DNA from 3 places in the Pseudomonas sp. CFBP 8770 genome. Region 3 is predicted to be linked to each of the others. Evidence: predicted binding sites of a transcription regulator. Region 3 holds the regulator's gene; each other region holds the start of a gene.
What was found. The regulator sigma-54, encoded in region 3, starts transcription at its own class of promoters, with help from an activator protein. The targets are predictions, from matches to a motif close to ANTGGCATNNANNTTGCTNT.
Positions count from the first base shown of each region.

Region 1: glnK (P-II family nitrogen regulator) is a predicted target of sigma-54. The motif match lies at 1,557-1,576, and genes of this name have one in related genera.
Region 2: nirB (nitrite reductase large subunit NirB) is a predicted target of sigma-54. The motif match lies at 828-847, and genes of this name have one in related genera.

Region 1 covers NZ_JACYUL010000006.1:240,065-242,264, reverse strand. Annotated here, with positions in the region: gene IFT98_RS15355 (ammonium transporter) at 1-974, opposite strand, end outside; gene glnK (P-II family nitrogen regulator) at 1,015-1,353, opposite strand; gene IFT98_RS15345 (accessory factor UbiK family protein) at 1,768-2,028, shown strand; gene IFT98_RS15340 (LysR family transcriptional regulator) at 2,113-2,200, shown strand, end outside.
Region 2 covers NZ_JACYUL010000001.1:223,438-225,637, forward strand. Annotated here, with positions in the region: gene IFT98_RS00995 (bifunctional nitrate reductase/sulfite reductase flavoprotein subunit alpha) at 1-724, shown strand, start outside; gene nirB (nitrite reductase large subunit NirB) at 994-2,200, shown strand, end outside.
Region 3 covers NZ_JACYUL010000007.1:189,971-192,170, forward strand. Annotated here, with positions in the region: gene lptB (LPS export ABC transporter ATP-binding protein) at 1-206, shown strand, start outside; gene IFT98_RS17035 (RNA polymerase factor sigma-54) at 370-1,863, shown strand; gene hpf (ribosome hibernation-promoting factor, HPF/YfiA family) at 1,942-2,200, shown strand, end outside.

The DNA.
Region 1 (2,200 bases), on a different contig from region 3:
AGTGCGCCCATCGGACCGACAGTACCGGCCGCCGGGGTGATGGCCACCAGGCCAGCAACCACGCCCGAAGCAATACCCAGTGCGCTGGGCTTACCGTGGGTCAGCCACTCGGCGAACATCCAGCCCAACGCCGCAGCAGCGGTGGCAATCTGGGTGACCAGCATTGCCATGCCAGCGGTGCCGTTGGCCGCCGCAGCGGAACCGGCGTTGAAGCCGAACCAGCCGATCCACAGCATGGCCGCGCCGATCAGGGTGTAGCCCAGGTTGTGCGGTGCCATCGGGGTGGTTGGGTAGCCCTTGCGCTTGCCCAGCACGATGCACGCTACCAGACCGGCAACACCGGCGTTGATGTGCACCACGGTGCCGCCGGCGAAGTCCAGCACGCCCCAGTCCCACATCAGGCCGCCGTTGCCGGACCAGACCATGTGCGCGATGGGTGCATAGACCAGGGTGAACCAGATGGCCATGAAGATCAGCATCGCGGAGAACTTCATGCGCTCGGCGAAAGCACCGACGATCAGCGCCGGCGTGATGATGGCGAAGGTCATCTGGAAGGTGATGAACACTGCTTCAGGGAACAGTGCCGCCGGGCCAGTGATGCTGCTTGGTGTCACGCCGCTGAGGAAAGCCTTGGACAGCCCGCCGACGAACGAATTGAAGTTGACGACGCCCTGCTCCATGCCAGTGGTGTCGAAGGCCAGGCTATAGCCGTAGACCATCCACAGGATGCTGATCAGGCCAGTAATGGCGAAACACTGCATCATCACCGAGAGCACGTTCTTGGAGCGCACCATGCCGCCGTAGAACAACGCCAGGCCAGGAATGGTCATGAACAGCACGAGTGCGGTCGCGGTCAACATCCAGGCGGTGTCGCCGGAGTTGAGAACGGGGGCTGCCGCCTCGTCCGCCAGGGCAAGGCCGGGCATTGCAAGGGACAACAGGGCTCCTAGCCCTGCGAATTGACGCAGAGTCATATTGTTTACTCCTGGGGCGTTGGGTTGTGTCGGCTTTTTTTTAGATTGCGTCGGTATCGGTTTCGCCGGTACGAATGCGAATCGCCTGTTCCAGATTGACCACGAAAATCTTGCCGTCGCCGATCTTGCCGGTGTTGGCGGCCTTGGTGATGGCTTCGATGACGCGATCCAGATCCTTGTCATCGATGGCGACGTCGATCTTGACCTTGGGCAGGAAGTCGACCACGTACTCCGCGCCGCGATACAGCTCGGTATGGCCTTTCTGCCGACCGAAACCCTTGACTTCGGTAACGGTGATGCCTTGCACGCCGATTTCCGACAACGACTCGCGCACGTCGTCCAGCTTGAATGGCTTGATGATGGCAGTGACTAGCTTCATGAAACTCTCTCCCGAATTGGTGGACTTGCCCCAGGAAAACAAACCCGGATCAAGTCTAAGCGCAGTGCCTGGCTTTGTAACGCGTCGTCGACCCCCGCAGCCCGGACCGACACCCGATAAGCGACTGCTGACGAAACACTTCCCGCGAAGCTGCGCACTGTTCTCGTCACAACGAGTCCATCAGTGCATGGGTCACTTGGCTCTAAGCAGAAAGCTTGCCATGTCGTGCAAACCGCGAGATTTGGCCACCCTGCGCGGCTTTTGTGCAGTGGTTTGAGCAGGCAGCGTGGGCAAGCGCACAACAAGGGTGCAGCGCTGGGCACACCTGTGCGCGAAAACCGTGCGCGGCGGCTCGGCTTTTCAGGGCATGGCTGCGTGATACACTGCGCATCACTTTGCCTCAGGAAATTTCCCATGCTCCCGCCCAAAGCGTTCCTCGACACCCTGAGCGACCATGCCTCGCGCCTGTTCAGCGGTGACACCGCGCAGCCGCGCGCAGAGCTCGAAGGTCAGTTCAAGGCGTTGCTGCAGTCGGGCTTCAGCAAGCTCGATCTGGTCAGCCGTGAGGAATTCGACAGCCAGATGGTTGTGTTGGCGCGTACCCGTGCGCGTTTGGAGAGCCTGGAGGCCAAAGTCGCCGAGATGGAAGCCAAGGCAGCACCCAAGGCCCAGTAACCTGGACCGCAGCTTGATTGCCGATCGGCTGCACTGATTTACGCCACGCTCGGCATTGCCATTGAACAGCAGGGATGTGCTTCGATGAACCGCAACGAGCTGCGCAAGGCTGATATCAACCTGATGGTGGTGTTCGAAGCCCTCATGCTCGAACGCAACGTCACCCGCGTCG
Region 2 (2,200 bases), on a different contig from region 3:
GCAACTGATCGACCTGCTCGAAGCCTTTCCCATCACGCTCACCACGCCGGAACTGCTCGGCTTGCTCAAGCCACTGCAGCCGCGGCTGTATTCCATCAGTTCGAGTGCCCGCACCGACCCGCGGCAGGTGCACATCACCCTGTCAACGGTGCGCTATCACTGCAACGAGCGCGTGCGCAGCGGGGTGTGTTCGGGTTTTCTGGCGGATCGCTCGGCGGCCGCGCTGGTACCGATCTTCGTGCACAAGGCCAGCGGGTTTCGCGTACCCAGCCAAGCCGACACGCCGATGATCATGGTCGGGCCGGGGACGGGCATAGCGCCGTTTCGCGCCTTCCTCCACGAACGGCAGGCGCTCGGCCACAGCGGACGCAATTGGCTGCTGTTCGGCGAGCAGCGCGAGCTCAGCGACTTCTACTACCGCGACGAGCTGCACGCCTGGCTGCGCAGCGGCCATCTGCACCGGCTGGACACAGCGTTCTCCAGGGATCAGGCGGAAAAGATCTACGTGCAGGACCGCCTTCGCCAGCAGGGTGCCCAGGTCTGGCAATGGTTGCAGCAAGGTGGCCATTTCTATGTGTGCGGGGATGCCAGCCGGATGGCCAAGGATGTCGATGCGGTGCTGCGGCAGGTAGTGGCCGAGCACGGCGGCATGAGCGAGGTACAGACCGAGGCTTATATGGCGCAGCTCAGTCGCGACAAGCGCTACGTGCGGGATGTGTACTGAAACGGTGCGGTGTGCACTGGGATGGGTCTTGTTGTCAGTGAGGGCTTCTTCGCGGCGAGCCCTCTGCCCGCGGAAAGGCCCTGCCTGACACACACCAAACCACCCTGGCACGCAATCTGCTTTCACCTTGGCCAAGTCCCGGTGATCAACGACGATCACCCCACCGGACAACCTCAATTCGACCATCAGGCAAAGGCGCCTGGGGGATTCGCTCCAGGCGTTTTTTTTTGCCCGATGGTCAAGGCACCGTGACCCGCTTGGAGATACCTATGAATGCGCTCGTGAACCTCAGGCCCCGGCAGAAGCTCATCGTTATCGGCAACGGCATGGTGGGTCATCATTGCGTCGAGCAACTGATCGAGCGCAGCGCGATCGATCGCTACGAGATCCATGTCTTCGGCGAAGAGCGCCAGCGCGCCTACGATCGGGTGCACCTGTCTGAATACTTCGGCGGCTCGTGCGCCGAAACCTTGGCCCTGGGCGACGCCCAGCTGTATTGCATGCACGGTGTCACCCTGCACCTGGGGCAGCCGGTACTCGAGATCGATCGCCAGGCCCGCGAAGTGGTCACCGCCACTGGGCGGCATGGCTACGATGTGCTGGTACTGGCCACCGGCTCGTTCCCCTTCGTGCCGCCGATCCCAGGTTGCGAAGGCAGCGCAAGGCTGGTCTATCGCACCCTGGATGATCTGGACGCCATTCGCGCAGCGGCAGCCGGTGCGCGTCGTGGTGTGGTGGTCGGCGGCGGGCTGCTCGGCCTGGAAGCGGCGAATGCCTTGAAGTCGCTCGGCCTGGAAGCTCATGTAGTCGAATTCGCTCCGCGTCTGATGCCTGTGCAACTGGACGTCGACGGCGGCGCTGCCTTGCGTGCGCGCATCGAAGCGCTGGGTGTGGGCGTGCACACCTCCCGTGCCACGCAGAACGTCGAGGCTGGCGAGACCCATCGCTACCGGATGAACTTCGACGGCGACGAGTTTCTGGAAACCGACCTGATCGTGTTCTCCGCCGGCATTCGTCCCCAGGATGCGCTGGGCCGCGCCTGCGGGCTGGAGATCGCCGCCCGCGGCGGCATCGTCATCGACCCGCACTGCCGCAGCAGCGACCCGGCGGTGTATGCGATCGGCGAATGCGCTTCGTGGAACGGCAGCGTCTTCGGCCTGGTGGCCCCGGGCTACAGCATGGCCCGCAACGTCGCCTGTGAGCTGGCCGGGGAGGCGCCGGTCGCGTTCAGCGGCGCCGACATGTCGACCAAACTCAAGCTGCTGGGTGTCGACGTCGGCTCCATCGGTGATGCCCATGCCACTACGCCGGGCGCCAAGAGCTACCGTTTCATCGACGAGGCCAACGCCAGCTACCGTCGCCTGGTGGTGGACGCCAGCGGCAAGCAGGTGCTGGGCGCTGTACTGGTCGGCGACAACAGTTACTACGACACCCTGCTGCAATACGCCCAGAACGGCATCGCCCTGCCGGCCGATC
Region 3 (2,200 bases):
GCGACATCAAGCAGATCATCCATCACCTCAAGACCAAGGGTATCGGCGTACTGATCACCGACCACAACGTTCGCGAGACCCTGGACATCTGCGAAACGGCCTACATCGTCAACGACGGGCAGTTGATTGCCGAAGGCGATGCCCAGACCATCCTGGCCAACGATCTGGTCCGCGAAGTCTACCTGGGCCACGAGTTCCGCTTGTAACACCCGAGGGCGCCAGCGCCCTCCCACGGGCATTAATTTTCATGGCGCCCTAGGCAAACACTCAGGTTTCAGGCATATAATTTGCTTACGACATAAGCCGGGTATTTCGGTATCCGTAGTAGAAGGCGCTTCGCGCCGGCGACCAAGGTGTTAAGTTCCTGCCATGAAACCATCGCTCGTCCTACGTATGGGCCAGCAACTGACGATGACACCGCAGTTGCAACAGGCCATCCGCCTTCTCCAGCTATCGACCCTGGACCTCCAACAGGAGATTCAGGAAGCGCTGGAATCCAATCCCATGCTCGAACGCCAGGAAGAAGGCGACGACTTCGACAACAGCGACCCGCTGGCCGACAAGATCGAGCAGACACCCCCCCAGGAAATCCAGGAGCCTAGCTTCCAGGAATCCGCGCCCACGGTCGACAACCTCGAGGAAGGCGACTGGAACGAGCGCATTCCCAGCGAACTGCCTGTGGATACCGCCTGGGAAGACGTCTACCAGACCAGCGCCAGCAGCCTGCCGAGCAACGATGACGACGAGTGGGACTTCACCACGCGCACATCGGTCGGCGAGAGCCTGCAGACGCACCTGTTGTGGCAGCTGAACCTGGCGCCCATGTCCGACACCGATCGGCTGATCGCCGTGACCATCATCGACTGCATCAACAACCAGGGTTACCTGGACGAGACACTGCAGGAAATCTGCGAGTCTTTCGATCCTGAACTGGACATCGAGCTGGATGAGATCGAAGCGGTGCTTCACCGCATCCAGCAGTTCGAGCCCGCCGGCATTGGCGCCCGCAACCTCAGCGAATGCCTGATGCTGCAACTGCGCCAGCTGCCGCCCAAGACCCGCTGGCTGGCCGAAGCCCAGCGCCTGGTCAGCGACTTCATCGACATGCTCGGCTCGCGCGACTACAGCCAGTTGATGCGCCGCATGAAGCTCAAGGAAGACGAGCTGCGCCAGGTCATCGAACTGGTGCAGAGCCTCAACCCGCGGCCCGGCTCGCAGATCGAGTCCAGCGAGCCGGAATACGTCGTGCCCGATGTCATCGTGCGCAAGGACAGCGACCGCTGGCTGGTCGAGCTCAATCAAGAGTCCGTGCCACGCCTGCGGGTCAATCCGCAGTACGCGGGCTTCGTGCGGCGCGCCGACACCAGCGCCGACAACACCTTCATGCGCAATCAGCTGCAGGAAGCGCGCTGGTTCATCAAGAGCCTGCAGAGCCGCAACGAGACCCTGATGAAGGTGGCGACGCAGATCGTCGAACATCAGCGCGGTTTCCTCGACTATGGCGACGAGGCCATGAAGCCTCTGGTGCTGCACGACATCGCCGAGGCGGTAGGCATGCACGAGTCGACCATTTCACGGGTCACCACGCAGAAATACATGCATACACCGCGTGGCATATACGAGCTGAAATACTTTTTCTCCAGCCATGTCAGTACCTCGGAAGGTGGCGAATGCTCCTCCACGGCGATCCGCGCGATCATCAAGAAACTGGTTGCGGCCGAAAATCAGAAAAAGCCGTTGAGTGACAGCAAGATCGCTGGTTTACTGGAGGCACAAGGCATCCAGGTAGCCCGTCGAACGGTCGCCAAGTATCGCGAATCCCTAGGGATTGCGCCGTCCAGCGAACGCAAGCGGTTGATGTAGCCCTGCGATGTGCCACAGCGTTCCAGTGGCAGGCACCCAAGCCTGCTTCTTTATGCAATGGCAATAAGGAGAAGCGGTATGCAAGTCAACATCAGTGGACACCAACTAGATGTGACCGAACCCCTGCGAACCTACATCGGGGAAAAACTCGAGCGTCTCGAACGTCACTTCGACAAGATCACCAATGTTCAGGTGATCATGGAAGTCGAGAAGCTCAAACAGAAAATCGAAGCCACCCTGCGCATACCCGGTGGTGAGGTTGTCGCCAATGCCGAACATGACGACATGTACGCGGCCATCGACCTGCTTACCGACAAGCTGGATCGCCAACTCAAAA